DNA from 4 places in the Micromonospora echinaurantiaca genome. Region 1 is predicted to be linked to each of the others. Evidence: riboswitches for the same ligand, from Rfam matches in the RefSeq annotation. Region 1 holds a riboswitch; each other region holds the start of a gene.

Region 1 (4,058 bases):
GACGTCTCGCCGATGCAGTGGCGCATGATCGGCCGGCGGGGCCGGCTGGCGTCCTGGACGGTGGTCGGCGATCCGGCGCAGACCGCGTGGACCGGTGACCCGGCGGAGCTGACCCGGGCCCGGGACCAGGCGCTGGGCCGGCGCAAGCGGCACCAGTTCACGCTCACCACCAACTACCGCAACTCGGCGGAGATCTTCGCGGTGGCGGCGACGGAGATCCGCCGGCTCTATCCCGACCTGCCACTGCCCACCGCGGTCCGCTCCACCGGGGTCGACCCGGTCGAGCTGGTGGTGCCGGCCGCGGAGCTGGAGACCGCCGTGGTGGAGGCGGCCTCCGCGCTGCTCGCCGAGGTGGAGGGGACGGTCGGCGTGATCACCCCGGTGCCGCGCCGGGCCGAGGTCGCCGGCTGGCTGGGCGGGCTGGGCGCGCCCCGGCTCCAGGTGGTGACCAGCCTGGAGGCCAAGGGCATGGAGTACGACGGGGTGGTGCTGGTCGGGCCGAGCGAGATCCGCGCCGACCGGGGCTCCGGAGTACGCACCCTGTACGTGGCGCTCTCCCGGGCCACCCAGCGGCTGACCACCATCGACCCGACCGGCTGAGCCCGGGCGTCGTGGCGCCCCGGCGCCGGTGGCGGTCACCCGACAGTTGCATACATAGCTATGTGAGCATATATTTGACCGGGTCCGGACGGGCGGCGGAGGGTGTTCGCGTGGGCGCAGGTCATGACCACCACCACGGGTCGGCGGTGAACGCGGCCCACCACCACCGGGGCCGGCTCTGGGCCGCTTTCGGCCTGCTCACCGCGCTGATGGTGGTGGAGGCGGTGGCCGCCTTCCGCACCGGCTCGCTGGCCCTGCTCTCCGACGCCGGGCACATGTTCACCGACGTGCTCGGCATCGGGATGGCCCTCGCCGCGATCACCGCCACCCGGCGGACGACCGGCGACCCGCAGCGCACCTTCGGGCTCTACCGGCTGGAGGTGCTGGCCGCGCTGGCCAACGCCGTGCTGCTCTCCGGCGTCGCGGTCTACGTGGTGATCGAGGCGGTACGCCGGTTCGGCGACCCGCCCGAGGTGCTGGCCGGCCCGATGCTGGTGGTGGCCCTACTCGGCCTGCTCGCCAACGTGGCCGCCTTCGCGCTGCTGCGCTCCGGCGCCCGGGAGAGCATCAACGTGCGCGGGGCGTACCTGGAGGTGCTCGGCGACCTGCTCGGCTCGCTCGGCGTGATCGGGGCGGCGCTGCTGATCGCGGTCACCGACTGGTGGTGGGCGGACCCGCTGGTGGCGGTCGGCATCGGCCTGTTCATCCTGCCCCGCACCTGGCGGCTCGGGCGGGCCGCGCTGCGCATCCTGGTGCAGGCCGCCCCGGAGCACCTCCAGGTCACCGCGGTGCACGACCGGCTGGCCGCGGTGCCCGGCGTGGCCGGCGTACACGACCTGCACGTCTGGACGCTCACCTCGGGCATGGAGGTGGCCTCGGCACACCTGACCATGGCACCCGGCGCGGACGTCGGTCGGGTGCTCGCGGCGGCGCGCACCGCCCTGCACGAGGACTTCCGGATCGAGCACGCCACGTTGCAGATCGAGCCCGGAGCGGCGCCTGGGGCCTGCGGGTCGGTTGAGTGGTAATGAGCACAACCTTAAATCTGGGTGTGTATCGTGCGCTTATGCCGGATTTTCGAGTGACCACTAGGACACCCTCAGTCACATCCGCTGCACGGGTCACAGTGGCACCGGTAGGCTCTGTTCCGGCCTCCGCCAGGCGGCACGCACCGGTGCCGGCGGTGGCCGCCGCCTAATCGCCCGACGAGGCGAGCCGGGGAACCATGTTCCTGGGGTGCATCCGCGTCAGCGGTAGGGATCTTCCGTCCCGAACCCGTCAGCTAACCCGGTCGGCGGCTGACGGAAGGACACCTGCATGCCAGTAGTGGCACCTGTACGACGTACCGCCGCCCGGATGGCGGCACTGATCGTCACCACTCTCGCCGTCGGCGTCGCCATCGCGCCGGTCACCACCGCACCGGCCGGCGCCACCGCGCCCACCGCCGGCCTGCTCGCCGCCGCACCCGGCCAGGACTCCGAGGGCGGCACCCCCGCCCTGCGCGCCCAGCTGGAGGCGGCCAGCAAGGGCTACCTGGACGCGAAGGCGGCCCTGGACAAGTCGGTCAAGCGGCAGAAGGAACTGGGCGTCCAGCTCCAGGCCACCGAGCGCGAGCTGGCCGAGCGCACCAGCAAGGTCGGCGAGATCGCCGGCGTGGCGTACCGTGCCGGCCGGCTCGGCACGGCGTCCGCGCTGCTCAACAGCAGTTCCCCGGAGGGCTTCATGGACCGCGCCGCCGCGCTCGACGCGGTCGCCGCCAACGAGGACCGGGCGCTGCGCAACCTCCAGGAGACCCGCGACGAGGCCAACCGGACCAAGCTCGCCCTGGACGGCGAGATCCGCGAGCAGCGCAAGCAGGTCACCCTGATGGCCAAGCGCAAGGAGCAGGCCGAGCGGGCGCTGACCGTGGCCAACGCGAAGGCCTCCGGCGACACCTCCAACCGGGGCACCTCCAGCGCGACGGCCAAGCCGGCCCCGCGCAATGCCGACGGCTCCTGGCCGTCCGAGTCGTGCAGCGTCAACGACCCGACGCCGGCCAACGGCTGCATCACCCCGCGCACCCTGCACGCGCTGAACCAGGCCAAGGCGGCCGGCTTCACCCGGTACGTCTCCTGCTACCGCTCGGGTGGCTCCGGTGAGCACCCGAAGGGCCGGGCCTGCGACTTCGCGGCGCAGAAGAACGGCTTCGGCGGGGACGCCACCGGCGGGGACAAGACGTACGGCAACAACCTGGCCGCGTTCTTCATCAGGAACGCCGACCGGCTCGCCGTGCTCTACGTGATCTGGTACCGGCAGATCTGGCTGCCCAGCAGCGGGTGGAAGTCGTACAGCGGGGCGGGTGGCGACCCGTCCAGCGACCACACCAACCACGTGCACCTGTCGGTGTACTGACCCCGGCCCCGGTGACCCGTCCACGGCGGGCGGGTCACCGGGGTACGCCGGACGCAGCGGGCGCCACGCCCGGCGCTACGCCCCCGGACGTAGGCCGGGTGTCGTCAGCGGCCCGACGACCCGGGCCCGGTACGGCGGCAGCATCGTCCGGTATGAGCCGACTCTCGCCTCCCGCCCGCAAGGCCCTGCTCACCCTGCACCTGGTCACCTCGCTCGGCTGGCTCGGCGTCGACCTCGTCCTGCTCGCGCTCGGCGTCGCCGTGCTGCGCGGCGCCGACCCGGCAGCGGTCTACCCGATCTCCGCTCTGGTCGGCACCGTGCTCTTCGCCCCGCTGAGCGTGGCCGTCTGGCTGGTCGGCGTGGCCAGCGCCCTGCTCACCCCGTGGGGCCTGCTGCGGCACCGCTGGGTGCTGGTCAAGTTCCTGCTCACCACCGTGATGACCGGGCTGGTGCTGTTCCAGCTCAGCCCGACGCTGCGGCACGCCGGGGAGGCCGGGGCGGCGTTCCCGGTGCGGGACCGGATCGACCTGGTGGTCGCCCCGTCCGTCTCCACCACCCTGCTGATCGTGGCGACCGTGCTCTCCACGTACAAACCGTGGGGCCGGCTGCGGCGGGCCACCGGCACGCCCGCGCGGCGCCCGACCACGGCGGCGGCCCGCTGATCCCCGGCACCGGGCCCGGCCGCGGCCCGGGCGCTCAGCCGGGGGCCGGCGGGTCGGCCGGGCCGCGGTCGAGCAGCGCGCCGAGCCGGGCGGCCAGCCCCAGGTGGGCCGAGCGGGCCTGCCGGAAGGCGTAGCCGAACAGCGGCGCCGGCGCGGTCAGCGTGATCTCCACGTCGATCCGGACCCCGTCCGGTTCGACCCCCAGCCGGGTGCGGTTGCGCACCGTGGTGGCGGGCCACTGCCGCGCGACCGTGACGATCTCATCGGCGTCGGCGACCAGCACGTCCGCCCGGTAGGTGACCGGAAAGCGTAGCGGCCCGGCGGCCAGCCGGTCGGTGATCGCGTAGCTGGCCCGGGCGCCGCGGCGGGTCCGCACCCGCCGGACCCGGACGATCAGCGGGTGCA
Region 2 (4,058 bases), 1.6 Mb from region 1:
CCGCCCGTAGACCGGGATGGTGGCCTTGCCGGGCTTCGGCGTCACTACGAAGCCGGTTGCCCACTTCGCGGTACGCGCCGACGCCGGGTTGTGGAACCAGGCCTTCTGGCCGAGGTACCAGATCGCCGTCCAGTCACCGCGTACCTCGGCCACCGCGTACGTCTGGCCGGCCGACGCCCGGGCGCTGTGGTCCGGGACGTACATGGTGCCCGGCGATCCGTCCGGGTGCTCGCCGAGGTCGACGGCGAGCGGCGCGTCGTGGCTCGGCGCGGTGCGCAGCAGCACCGCCGACGAGCCGCGTAGCGGGCAGGGGTCGGTGACCGGCGGCGGCGGGTTCGGCACCCCCGGGGGCTGCCGCGAGCAGCCGGTGAACGCCGGCTGGTTGTCGGCGAACTCGGGGTCGATGGTCACCAGCCCGGTGTGCGCCGTGCCGGTGGTCCGGAACGGCGCCTTGAGCAGGTCGAAGTAGTGCGACCAGTCCCAGTACGGCCCCGGGTCCCAGTGCATCCCGGCGACGGTCGACGGCACGGTGCCCGGGACGTTGTCGTGCCCGATGATGTGGTGCCGGTCGAGCGGGATGTTGAACCGCAGCGCCAGGTGCCGGACCAGCTTGGCCGAGGTGCGGTACATCGCCTCGGTGTACCAGGTGCCGTGCCCGGCGAAGCCCTCGTGCTCCAGGCCGATGGACTTGGCGTTGACGTACCAGTTGCCGGCGTGCCAGCCGACGTCCTTGGCCTTGATGTGCTGGGCGATGTGGCCGTCCACCGAGCGCAGCGTGTAGTGCCAGCCGACGTAGTCGGCCCGTTTCACCAGGCCGACGCTCGGCCAGAAGTAGCCCTCGGTGTCGTGGATGACGATGTACTCGATCTTCTGCTGGGCTGGCCGGTTGCCCAGGTCGTGGTTGCCGTAGTCGCCGGCGCCCGGGCCGTACTTCTCGTACGGGGCCGGGATCCACTCGCAGCCGAGGCCGACCGGGCACTCCAGCCCGTCGGGCCGCTCGCCGCGCCGCAGCCCGAGCTGGTGCAGCGTCGAGGTGTCCGGGTTGACCTCCCGCGCGGCGAGGGTCACCCGGTACCCGTCGTCGGTGGTCCGGCTCGCGCCCTCGCGGAGCTGCCCGTACACCTCGTCGGCGAAGGCGGCTGCGGTGTCCTCGGCGCCGGCGCCGGAGTAGCGGGCCACCGCGGCGTACCAGGCCGCCGGGTCGCTGGCCGCGTCGACCGGGCCACCCAGTTCCCGCTGGTACGCGGCGAGCAGCGCCGCTCCGCCACGGATGTTCGCGGTCGGGTCGGAGCGCAGCGCCTCCTCGCTGGCGCCGGTGAGCGCGGCGGCGGCCTGGAGGGTCTGCAGCGCGGCGTCGCCGAGAGCGGCCGGTGCCAACTCGCTGACGGCGGGCGCGGCGACGGTCAGCGGCCGTGCCTCGTCACCGCGCGGGTCCTCGCCCTCGTCGATGTGGCCACCGGCGGGCTGGGCGGTGACGTGGGCGGCGTCGGTGAGGTGCATCGGACCGTAGCCGCCACTGGTGCTCGGGTTGCCGGGATGGGTGTCCCAGCGCGACTCGAGGTACGACACGGCGAGCAGGACGCTCTCCGGCACGCCGAACTCGGCGGCCGCGGCGGCGTACTGCTGCTGCCGGTCGAGGGGCTCGGCGGCGGCCGGAGCGGCGGTGAACGGGGTGACCGCCAGGGCGAGCGTCGCGGCGGCGGCGAGCAGGGTGCGCCTGCTCCTCGATCTCGTGGATCTCGTGGATCTCGTGGACCTTGTGGACCTTGTGGACAACTGCATCGGACCCCCTGGTCAGACGGGTGGACGATGCGGCCACCTTCACCCCGGGCCGGGCCTGTCGTCAATACCTTTCCATGTATCAACTCCTAAGGAAGAAAACCTTCGACGCGTCCCGGCGAGAACCGTCGATCGCCGGGGCGTACGGAGTGTCACGGCGACACGGGTTGCGGATTGATAACGACCGTCTCTACTCTGGTCATTCGTCGGCCCGGCAACAGGTCCGTCCAACCCGGGCGGTAACGGTCCGACACCGCCGAATCGCTCGCGAGCGAACCGGGGAACCAGGTAACCCGGGGTGAATCCGCAGCCACTGCGGTAGGGCGTCCCCTTCCCGCCCGAACCCGTCAGCTAACCCGGTAGGCGGTCTGGGAAGAAGGAGTACGGAGCCCGGTGGCACACCATGCCCCGCGGCCACCGTCGGCACGGTCGGCGTACGCCGGCCCGGCGACGGCTGCGCCGCGTTCACGCTGGTCCCGCTTCACCACCGCACTCGCCGCCCTGGTCGGCTTCGCCGCCGTCCTGACCGGCGGCGCCACGGCGGCCCACGCCGAACCCACCGTCGCCGAGATCGAGCGCCAGATCGACGAGGACTGGAACAAGCTCGAACCGATCATCGAACGGCACAACGCCACCCGCCAGGACCTGGCCGCCAAGCGGAAGCAGGCCGACGCCCTGGCCGCCCAGATCAAACCGCTCCAGGCCCAGGTCGACGAGGCGATGGAGAAGGTCAGCGCGCTGGCCGTCCGCGCCTACAAGGGCGAGAACGTGCTCACCATCAACGCCCTGCTGGGCAGTCGCTCGCCGGGCGAGGTGGTCGGGCAGCTCGAAATGCTCGACCGGTTCGCCGACCGCCAGCAGCAGGACGTGCGACAGGTCGCCGACCTGCGCGACCAACTGGCCGCCAAGAAGGCGCCGCTTGACGAGATGGTCGCCCAGCTCGCCCAGGTCGAGGCGCAGCTGGCGGCGAAGAAGAAGCAGATCAACGCCGAGATCGACCGGCTGCAGAAGCTGCGGATCAAGGTGTACGGCAACGGCGGCGGCGGGCCGCTGCGTCCCGCCCCCTGCCCGGCCAGCTATCCGGGCGGCGCGGCGGGGGTGGCGGTCAAGTTCGCCTGCGCCCAGATCGGCAAGCCGTACGTCTGGGGCGCCGAGGGCCCGAACTCGTACGACTGTTCCGGGCTGATGCTGGCCGCCTGGGCCAAGGCCGGGGTCTCGCTGCCGCACAACGCCGCGCAGCAGCGCGGAGTCACCAAGACGGTCAGCCGGGGCGAGCTGCGCCCGGGTGACCTGGTCTTCTACTACGCCGACCTGCACCACGTCGGCATGTACGTCGGCGGCGGCTGGGTGGTGCACGCCTCCCGGGCCGGGGTGCCGATCAAGATGAAGAAGGTCGACGACGGCCCGATCCACAGCTACGGCAGGCCGGGCTGACCGCGTACCACCGAAAAGGGCCCGCTCCGGCGTCGGAGCGGGCCCTTTCCTGCTGCGTCAGCGGGTCGGCCAGGTGCGCCACTGCTGCCAGGAGCGGCTCGGCGTCGGGCCGCGCTGCCCCTGGTAGCGGGAGCCGTAGACGGCCGAGCCGTACGGGTGCTCGGCCGGTGAGGAGAGCCGGAAGATGCAGAGCTGACCGATCTTCATGCCCGGCCAGAGGGTGATCGGCAGGTTCGCCACGTTGGAGAGCTCCAGCGTCACGTGGCCGGAGAAGCCCGGGTCGATGAAGCCGGCGGTGGAGTGGGTGAGCAGGCCCAGCCGGCCCAGGCTCGACTTGCCCTCCAGCCGGCCGGCGAGCTGGTCGCCGAGCGAGATCACCTCGAGCGTGGAGGCGAGCACGAACTCGCCCGGGTGCAGCACGAACGGCTCGCCGTCGGGCACCTCGACCACCGAGGTCAGCTCGTCCTGCTGCTGCGCCGGGTCGATGTGCGTGTAGAGGTGGTTGTTGAAGACCCGGAACAGCTTGTCCAGGCGTACGTCGATGCTGGACGGCTGCACCAGCGTGGGCTCGAACGGCTCCAGCGCCAGGGCGCCCGCCTTGATCTCGGAGACCAGGTCGCGGTCGGAGAGCAGCATCGGAACACCATAGCGAAGCCGCCCGGGTGACCTGCGTGTCGGACTAGGTGTTCGTACACCTGTTCGATAGACTGTCCACATGGCTTCCTGGTCCGAATTCGCCGCTGACGAGCCCCGACTCGCCGACGGGATCCGCGTTCTCATGCAGCAGTACGGGCCGGGCTTCGGCTACCTGGCCACGGTCCGCGCCGACGGCGGGCCCCGGGTGC
Region 3 (4,058 bases), 3.4 Mb from region 1:
CTTCTACCTGGTGCACGTCTTCGTGATGATCACCGTGCTCCGGCTCACCGGGGACTGGGGGACCGGCTTCACCGGCTGGTGGGGAGTGGCCGTGGTGCTCGGCTTCCTGCTGCTGAACCTGGGTCTGGCCGCGTTGCTGCATCGGTACGTCGAGACGCCGATGATGCGCCGGCTGGCTCCGCGCCGTCCGAAGCGGACGATCGGCGGCCCGGCGGCGGTCGCGGCGCCGGACCCGCTGCCGGCCCCGGCCGGCCCGACGGTCGCGCAGGTTGCCGTGCCGGGTCCGCGCACGCTCGACCGGCCATCGGCGTACGTCGACTCGCGCTGAGCCGTCCACCCTGGTCGGCGCCCTCGGCGCGGCGAAGCCGCGACACGCCCGGCGGCGGTGCGGGGGACCGGACCGGACGGTAGCGTTGTCGTCGTGCTTCCGGTCGCGCTCGCCTGTCCGCTGTGGTGGGTGGCGCGCTGGGCCGCGCGGCTGACGGCCGGCCTCGCCGTCGCCGTCGCGATCGCCCTCGGCACACCCGGCGCGGTTGCCGCCCCGGCCGAGCCGGAGCCGGCGGCGTGCTCCGCCGCGTCCGTGCACGCCGACGCGCGCGCCGGGTCCGCGTCGACGGCCGTCGGCGCCGAGCAGCGCGCCGAGCCGGCTGGTCCGGTCACCGAGCCGACACCGGTCGATGCCTCGCCAGCACCGCGCCACGACGCCGCGCCGGCGCCGGCCGGGTCGGTCCCGGCCGTCCGGGCCCCGCGCGCCCCGCCGCGCGTCTGATCCGCCGCGGCGGCTGACGCCCCCGCCCGCGATCCCCGGTTCCGCACCCGTCCGGCCTCGGCGTGTCCCCACGACGCCCGGACGCGGCTCCCGCTTCCGCATCCGCTTCCCCCGTGAGGTGCCGACCTTGGAGACCGTCCTCTACCACCAGTTTCTGATCGACGTGCCGCGCGCCGCGGCCATCTGGTCCGGCCTGCTCGTGCTGGCGCTGACCGTGCTCACCGTGCTGGTCGCCCGCCCCGAGCGCGCCACCGACGAGGAGCCCGCCCCGGCGGCCGCCGAGCCGGCCGAACCCGACCTCGCCGACCTGCGCCGGTACGCCGAGGAGGTGGCCGTCGCCGCGACCCGGGCGGCGCAGACCGCCCGGCGGCGGCGCGCCGACTGGCTCGCCGCGCAGGCGGAGGTGGAGCGCGCCTGGCAGGCGTACGACGAGGCGGAGACCGCCGCTCGCCGGTTCGTCGGGGCCGCTGCCCTGCCCGCCCCGCGCACCCCGCGCACGCCGGCCGAGTACGCCGCCCGGGAGCGGTGGCTGCACCACGCGGCGATGGCCGCCCATTGGCGGGGGGAGCTGTCGGCTCGGCAGTTGTCCGACGTGTTCTGCCACCGGGCTGGCTGGGACCCGCGGCGGCACCCGGTGCAGCAGGAGATCGTGCTCGCCCGGGCGGTACGCGAGCAGCGCCGGGCCGGCTACCGGCTGGCCGCCGAGCGGGAGCGGTCGGCGTGGCGGGACGCCGAGCTGGCCGCCGAGGCGGCCCGAGCCCTGGCCGCCGAGGCGTACGCCGCCGCGGCCCGGCTCCGGCCGGGCCGGCCGGAGCCGGGCCGCGTGTCGGTGCCGGCCCGTCCGGTCGCCCCGGCCCGCTGGCGTCCCGCTCGGGTTGGTTGATCGGGAAATATTCCGGTGACGCCGGTCACAGCCGGCGAGAAATCGGTCATTCGGCACGGACGGGTCGAGGCGGGTCGACAATTCCTGGACCGCACCGCACCATTGTCCGGTTGTCGCCCGGTAACGGCGTCGGAGAGGCCTGTCCCATCGAGTCACGCCAGTGCGTAACTGACCGCAAAATTGTCGGGCGGAGACAGGTTTACGCAGGTGGACAGGGGTTGGCAGGCTTCTGACCGACCAGTAATGTCGGCCCGTCTGGTGCGGTTACCGATCGCAAGAGGCGACGCCGCGCCGACCCGCCTAATCGTGATCATACGAACCGGGGAACCAATGCTCCTTTGGGGTGAATCTGCGGGCTGCGGCCCGTGGTAGGGCGTACTTCCCGCCCGAATCCGTCAGCTAACCCGGTCGGCGGCGTCGGAAGGAGTTCCATCCTCGTGCAGCACGATCCCACCCTTCGGTTGTCCCCCCGCCTCCACGGCCCCGCGGTGTCCGTACCGCTCGCCCCGATCGCGAGCTGACCGACCGGCAACCGCCCCGCCCGACATCCGGGCGTCTTCCTGAGCGGCCCACCCACCCGCGGACCAGGGGTCCGCGTGGTCGAGCCGGCCTGCCCGCCGGCACCGCCCGTGCGCCGCTCGCCCCCCGAGTCCCCGTGGAGGAACCGTGAAGCACCACCTGAAGCGCCAGTTGCGGCGCATCGCCACCGAACGCCCCTACCAGGTGGCCGCCGCCTCCGCCGCGGCCCTGGTCCTCGCCTCCGGCGCCGGCGCGCTCGCCGCCGGCACCGAGGAGGCCCCGACCTCGGCGCCGGCCCAGGCCACGGTGGCCGAACTGCGTGACGCGCCAGCCGCCGCCTCGCGTGGCGAGGCCCGGCTGGGCACCGCCCCGTCCGGCGCCGCGCCGTCCAGCGCCGCCCCCTCGGCCGCCGCCTCGTCGGCCGCGCCGAACCCGGACCTGACCCGCAAGGCGGCGCCGAAGCCGCCGTCGCGCAAGATCCTCAACTACGACTACCAGGCCCAGACGACCTTCTACAACTGCGGCCCGGCCGCCGTGCGGAACGCGCTCAGCGCCGCCGGCATCGACCGTACCCAGGACGCCCTCGGCGCCCAGCTGGGCACCACCGAGATGGGCACCAACTCCGCCAACGACACCACCCGCGTGCTCAACGCCATGGTGAAGGGCGACCCGTACCGGACCCGGATGATCTCCGGCGGGGCGGCCACCCCGGCCCAGATGGACCAGCTCCAGGCCGACGTGGTCCGGGCCATCACCGACAAGCGGGGTGTCGTGGTGAACGTCGCCGGCAGCGCGACCGACACCAACGGCGGCTGGCACTCCTTCCCCGGTGGGCACTACATCGCGGTGGTGGGCTACGACGACGACGGCCGGCTGGTGAAGATCGCCGACTCGGCGAACCCGGCGACCGCCTCGTACTGGATGACCACCATCGACCTGGCGAACTGGGCGGCTACCCGCGGCTACTCCGCCTGATCCGCACCTCCGCGCCACTGCCGTCGGGCGCCGGCTCCCCATCCGGGGGGCCGGCGCCCGACGTGTAGCGGCGGCCGGCTCTCGCCCCGGCCGTCCGACCGGTGGCACACTGCGCCCTATGGTCGACGAATCGGGTACCCGGGACGGCCGGCGGCCGCTCCTGCTGCTGCTGCACGGCATGGGCGCCACCGGCGAGGTGTGGCTGCCCTGGGCGCCGCTGCTGGAGCGCCGGTGGGCCGGCCGGTGGCTGGCCCCGGACCTGGCCGGGCACGGCTGGTCCCCGCCGCTGCCGCGGTACTCCTTCGCCGGGCTGGCCGGGCAGGTCGCCGGCGGGCTCAAGCCGGGTGACCGGCTGGTCGTGCTGGGGCACTCCCTCGGCGGCGTGGTGGGGCTGGCGCTGGCCGCGCGTACCGCCGGGCTGACGGTGGACGCGGTGGTCGGGCTCGGCATCAAGGCCGTCTGGTCACCGGCCGAACTGGACCGGGCCGCGGAGCTGGCCGCCCGCCCGGTCACCTGGTTCGCGACCCGCGACGAGGCGGCCCGCCGCTACCTGAAGGTGGCCGGGCTGACCGGACTGTTCGCCCCCGAGCATCCGGCCGTGGAGGCCGGACTGCGGCAGGTCGACGGCCGCTGGCGGCTGGCGATGGACCCGGCCGCGTTCGCGGTGGGGGAGCCGCGCCTGCCGGCCCTGCTGGCGGCGACCGACGCGCCGGTGGTGCTGGCCCGGGGCGAGCGCGACCCGATGGTCTCCGACGAGCAGCTCAAGGAGTTCGGCGTGCCGGTGGTGACGCTGCCCGGACTCGGGCACAACGCGCACGTGGAGGACCCGGAGGCGGTGCTCGCCCTGGTCGACCCGTACCGCTGATCCCCGCCGCTGCGGTTCCCGGCGGGATGAGGGTGTTGTGCCGCCAT
Region 4 (4,058 bases), 1.1 Mb from region 1:
ATCGCCTTCATCTCCTGCCAGTGCCCGAGCAGCATGATGGTGACCAGGGCGGCCAGCTCCCACCAGAAGTCCAGGTCGAAGGCGCCCAGACTGGTGGCCAGCGAGGCGGCGTAGGCGACCGTGATCGCCATGGCGACCAGCAGCATCATCCCCGGCGCCCGGTCGCGCACCTCGCGGACGGCGCCGACCAGGAACGGCCAGCCGCCCCACCAGAAGACCACCGAGCCGAGCACCGGCCCCACCCAGGACCGGCCCGGGAACTCCAGCGAGTAGCCCAGCCAGTCCATCACCATGTGGCTGGTGGCCACCACCGGCAGGGTGAGCAGCAGGCAGAGCCAGAACCGGCGGCGGAACATCTCCGGGTCGTGCCCGGCGTGCTTGTCGTGCCCACCGTGCCCACCGTGCCCGGCGTGGTCGCCGCCGGCCTGTCCAGCGGGTCTGCCGTGGCCGGCGCGCGGCGCGCCGTCGTGCGGCGGGGTCTGCTCAGCCATGCCTCCAACATCCCCGACCGGGGCCGCCCGCGCGGGCCAACCGCCGGGTCCGGCCCCCTGCCACCACCCCACCCGCGCACGGGCGTACGCCGGGGTCCGGTGCCCGACACCACCCCGCGCGACCAGCGACCGGATGCCGGGATGGCTACGATTCGGCACGATGGCCCTTCGGATCTCGCACCATCCGACCCGCCGCCGGGCATCGGCGCCGCCGACCGCACGGGGCCGGCCGGCCGCCGGGCCGACGGTACGTGGTCGCGTCGCCACCCTCAGGCGATCCCACCCACGATTCCGGCCGGCCCGACGGCGGCACTGAACCGACCGGCCCGCCGACACGTACCACGCCCCGGATTCGTTGGGAGACACTCAATGGGCGCCGACCACAACCGTCCCGCTCCGTCCGCCCCGCCCGGGGTGCGGCGGATCCTCGTCGCGACGGTGGTCCCGCTAGTCGTGGTCACGGTGGTCGCCGCCCTGCTGCTGTGGCCCCGCGACTCCTCCGGGGTCGACCAGGGCACCGATCCGCCCCGCTACCACGGCACCGTCACCCGCGTGCTGACCGAGGCCTGCCCGCCGACCCCGGAGACGCCGGAGGGCGGCAGCGCCGCGGGACCGTGTGGCACGGTCACCGTCAAGGTGGCCGACGGTCCGGACGCCGGCCAGGAGGTGCAGACGCCGGTGCCGAGCGGCCCCGGCGCCCCGACCGTCGCCGTGGGTGACGAGATCATCCTGGTCAAGCTGACCGACCCGGCCGACCCGACGGCGAGCAGCTACAACATCGCCGAGCACCAGCGCGGCAAGCCGCTGGTCTGGCTGGTGCTGCTCTTCGCCGCCGCCATCGTGGCGTTCGGCCGGTGGCGTGGGCTGGCCGCGCTGGCGGGCCTGGCGGCCAGCTTCGCCATCCTGCTCGCCTTCGTGCTGCCCGGGATCAGCGCCGGTGGGTCGCCGCTGCTGATCGCGATCGTCGGCGCCGCGCTCATCATGTTCGTGGTGCTGTACCTGACCCACGGGGTGACCGCGCAGACCTCGGTGGCGGTGCTCGGGACGCTCGGCAGCCTGGTGCTCACCGGGGTCCTGGGCACCCTCGCCACCGCCGCCACCCACCTCACCGGGTACGGCTCCGAGGACGCCACCACGCTGTCGATGTTCCAGGCCGACGTGGACCTGCACGGGCTGCTGCTGGCCGGGATCATCATCGGCTCGCTCGGCGTGCTCGACGACGTCACGGTGACCCAGGCCGCCACGGTCACCGAACTGGCGCACGCCAACCCAGGCCTGTCCCGGCTCCAGCTCTACCGCGCGGCGACCCGGGTCGGCCGGGCGCACATCGCCTCGACGGTGAACACCATCGTGCTGGCGTACGCGGGCGCGTCGCTGCCGCTGCTGCTCCTGCTCACCGCGGACTCCCGGTCGGTGACCCAGATCCTGACCAGCGAGTTCCTCGCCCAGGAGATCGTCCGCAGCGCGGTCGCCACGCTCGGGCTGATCGCCGCCGTGCCGCTGACCACCGCGCTCGCCGCGCTGGTGACCACGGCCGGCCGCGCCGCCGCGCGTACCGCCGACGGCGACGGCGACGGCGGTGCCGGCGACGAGCCGTCGCGTACCCCGGAAGGTTCCCGGCCGGTCCCGGACCGGGCCGAGGCGCTGCGGGCGCTGACCGCGCCGCGTGCCGGAAACACGTCCTCCGCCACCTCCAGCGGGTGGCCCGATCCGGACAGGAGCACGGACGCCACATGGTGAGACTCCGTAGCGTGACCGTCCAGGCCGGCGAGCTTGATAAACGCGTCACTGGTCACCGTCCGCCGTTACGAAATAACGCATTTAGTCGGCTTCGGGACGTAGATCCACCGGTGGACTCTCGGGTAACCTCGCTGCCGGTCACCGCCGAAGGCGCGCAGCGGCGCCTGCGGTGCCGCCGCCCAATCGCCGCCAGGCGAGCCGGGGACCCAGGTACGTGGGGTGAGTCCGCGACAGCGGTAGGGGCCACTTCCGCCCCGAACCCGTCAGCTAACCCGGTCGGCGGTCGACGGAAGGGAACACTGTGACGGCACCCCTACGCCGCTGGTTGACACCTGTGGTGGCCGTGTTCGCCGCCTTGGCCGTCCTTGCCGGGCCCCTCCCGGCGTCGGCCGCACCCAGCACCCCCAAGCCCTCGGGACACGAGGACGGCGACTCGAAGTTGATCACGGACGTGATCGAGTCGACCAACCGGAACTACTCCCAGGCGAAGTCCCGGCTGGAGAAGTCCAAGAAGCGCCAGCTGGAACTCGCGCTCGAGGTCGACCGGGCCCAGGCCGAGCTGAACGCACTCGCCCCGCAGGTCAGCCAGCTCGCCACCCAGTCGTACCGGACGGGACGCATCGGGGCCGTGGCCCTGCTGCTGGAGGCCAACAGCCCCGACACGTTCGTCGAGCGAGCCACCGCCCTGGACGAGCTGAACATGGTCAACGCCAAGAAGCTCGCCGAGATCAACGAGGTGAAGACCCGCGCCGAGCAGGCGAAGCTGGCGCTCGAGGCGGAGATCCGCGAGCAGCAGAAGCAGACCAACCTGATGGCCAAGAACAAGCGCGACGCGGAGAAGGCGCTGGCCCTGGTGGGTGGGTTGGGCTTCACCGGCGGCCTGGTGTCGGCCACCTCGCCGGTCGCCCGGATCGCCCCAGGCCGCACCGCCGACGGCGACTGGAAGGCCGAGTCGTGCAGCCAGAACGACCCGACCACCTCCGGCTGCATCACGCCCCGGACGCTGCACATGTACAAGGAGGTCAAGCGGGCCGGGTTCAACCGGTTCGTCGGCTGCTACCGCCCCGGTGGCCCCTGGGAGCACCCGAAGGGCCGGGCCTGCGACTGGTCGCTGCAGCGGAGCGGCTTCTCCCCCTGGCACAACAAGGACACCCGAATGTACGGCAACAACCTCGCCGCGTTCCTGATCCGGAACGCGGACCGGCTGGGCGTCTACTACGTGATCTGGAACCGGCAGATCTGGTTCCCGGCGACCGGCTGGAAGTCGTACAGCGGGCCGTCGAACCACACCGACCACGTGCACGTCTCGCTGCTGTAGCGACAGCCTGAGACCGCGCGACGCGAGGGCCGTTCCCGGTGGGACGGCCCTCGCACCGTCTTCGGCGACGGCGTGCGGTCAGGCGGCGGCCGGGGTCGGGTCCGCCGCCGGGTCGGGCAGGTCGCCGGCGGCGGTCACCGTCCGCACCTCACCGGCGGCCAGCCGGTACGACATCCCGACCACCGCGCAGCGCCCGGCGGCCACCTCGGCGGCCAGTACGGCCGAGCTGCCCAGCATCGCCTCGACGGTGTGCGCGATGTGGATGTCGACGATCCCGTCCACGTCGGTCACCCCGGCGGCCTCGGCCCGGCGCAGGCTGGGCATCATGGCGTCCACCACCGCCCGCAGGTGACCGGCCGGGGAGGTGTCCGTCTCCGCCGCCGTCTTCGCCGCCTGCACCGCGCCGCACGAGTCGTGCCCGAGCACGACCACCAGCGGCGTGCCGAGGACGGTCACCGCGTACTCGACGCTGCCGAGCACCTCGGGGCCGGTGGTGTGCCCGGCGGTCC

The links. Region 1 has a riboswitch for cyclic di-AMP ahead of GA0070609_RS03995 (coiled-coil domain-containing protein). Riboswitches for the same ligand answer to the same signal wherever they lie in the genome.
Region 2: linked by a shared signal. The riboswitch ahead of GA0070609_RS29285 (C40 family peptidase) and the one ahead of GA0070609_RS03995 (coiled-coil domain-containing protein) in region 1 are both predicted to bind cyclic di-AMP.
Region 3: linked by a shared signal. The riboswitch ahead of GA0070609_RS19025 (C39 family peptidase) and the one ahead of GA0070609_RS03995 (coiled-coil domain-containing protein) in region 1 are both predicted to bind cyclic di-AMP.
Region 4: linked by a shared signal. The riboswitch ahead of GA0070609_RS31665 (coiled-coil domain-containing protein) and the one ahead of GA0070609_RS03995 (coiled-coil domain-containing protein) in region 1 are both predicted to bind cyclic di-AMP.

Annotation. Positions count from the first base shown of each region.
Region 1 covers NZ_LT607750.1:854,956-859,013, reverse strand. The annotation lists gene GA0070609_RS04005 (HelD family protein) at 1-600, shown strand, start outside; gene GA0070609_RS04000 (cation diffusion facilitator family transporter) at 711-1,628, shown strand; cyclic di-AMP (ydaO/yuaA leader) riboswitch at 1,782-1,913, shown strand; gene GA0070609_RS03995 (coiled-coil domain-containing protein) at 1,918-2,991, shown strand; gene GA0070609_RS03990 (DUF2269 domain-containing protein) at 3,144-3,653, shown strand; gene GA0070609_RS03985 (hypothetical protein) at 3,688-4,058, opposite strand, start outside.
Region 2 covers NZ_LT607750.1:6,453,450-6,457,507, forward strand. The annotation lists gene GA0070609_RS29280 (N-acetylmuramoyl-L-alanine amidase) at 1-1,782, opposite strand, end outside; cyclic di-AMP (ydaO/yuaA leader) riboswitch at 2,024-2,160, shown strand; gene GA0070609_RS29285 (C40 family peptidase) at 2,173-3,213, shown strand; gene dcd (dCTP deaminase) at 3,271-3,849, opposite strand; gene GA0070609_RS29295 (pyridoxamine 5'-phosphate oxidase family protein) at 3,929-4,058, shown strand, end outside.
Region 3 covers NZ_LT607750.1:4,229,998-4,234,055, reverse strand. The annotation lists gene GA0070609_RS19040 (acyltransferase family protein) at 1-328, shown strand, start outside; gene GA0070609_RS19035 (hypothetical protein) at 422-769, shown strand; gene GA0070609_RS19030 (hypothetical protein) at 888-1,652, shown strand; cyclic di-AMP (ydaO/yuaA leader) riboswitch at 1,940-2,081, shown strand; gene GA0070609_RS19025 (C39 family peptidase) at 2,319-3,146, shown strand; gene GA0070609_RS19020 (alpha/beta fold hydrolase) at 3,265-4,011, shown strand.
Region 4 covers NZ_LT607750.1:6,952,612-6,956,669, reverse strand. The annotation lists gene GA0070609_RS31675 (copper-translocating P-type ATPase) at 1-491, opposite strand, end outside; gene GA0070609_RS31670 (YibE/F family protein) at 861-2,231, shown strand; cyclic di-AMP (ydaO/yuaA leader) riboswitch at 2,398-2,528, shown strand; gene GA0070609_RS31665 (coiled-coil domain-containing protein) at 2,533-3,549, shown strand; gene GA0070609_RS31660 (carbonic anhydrase) at 3,628-4,058, opposite strand, start outside.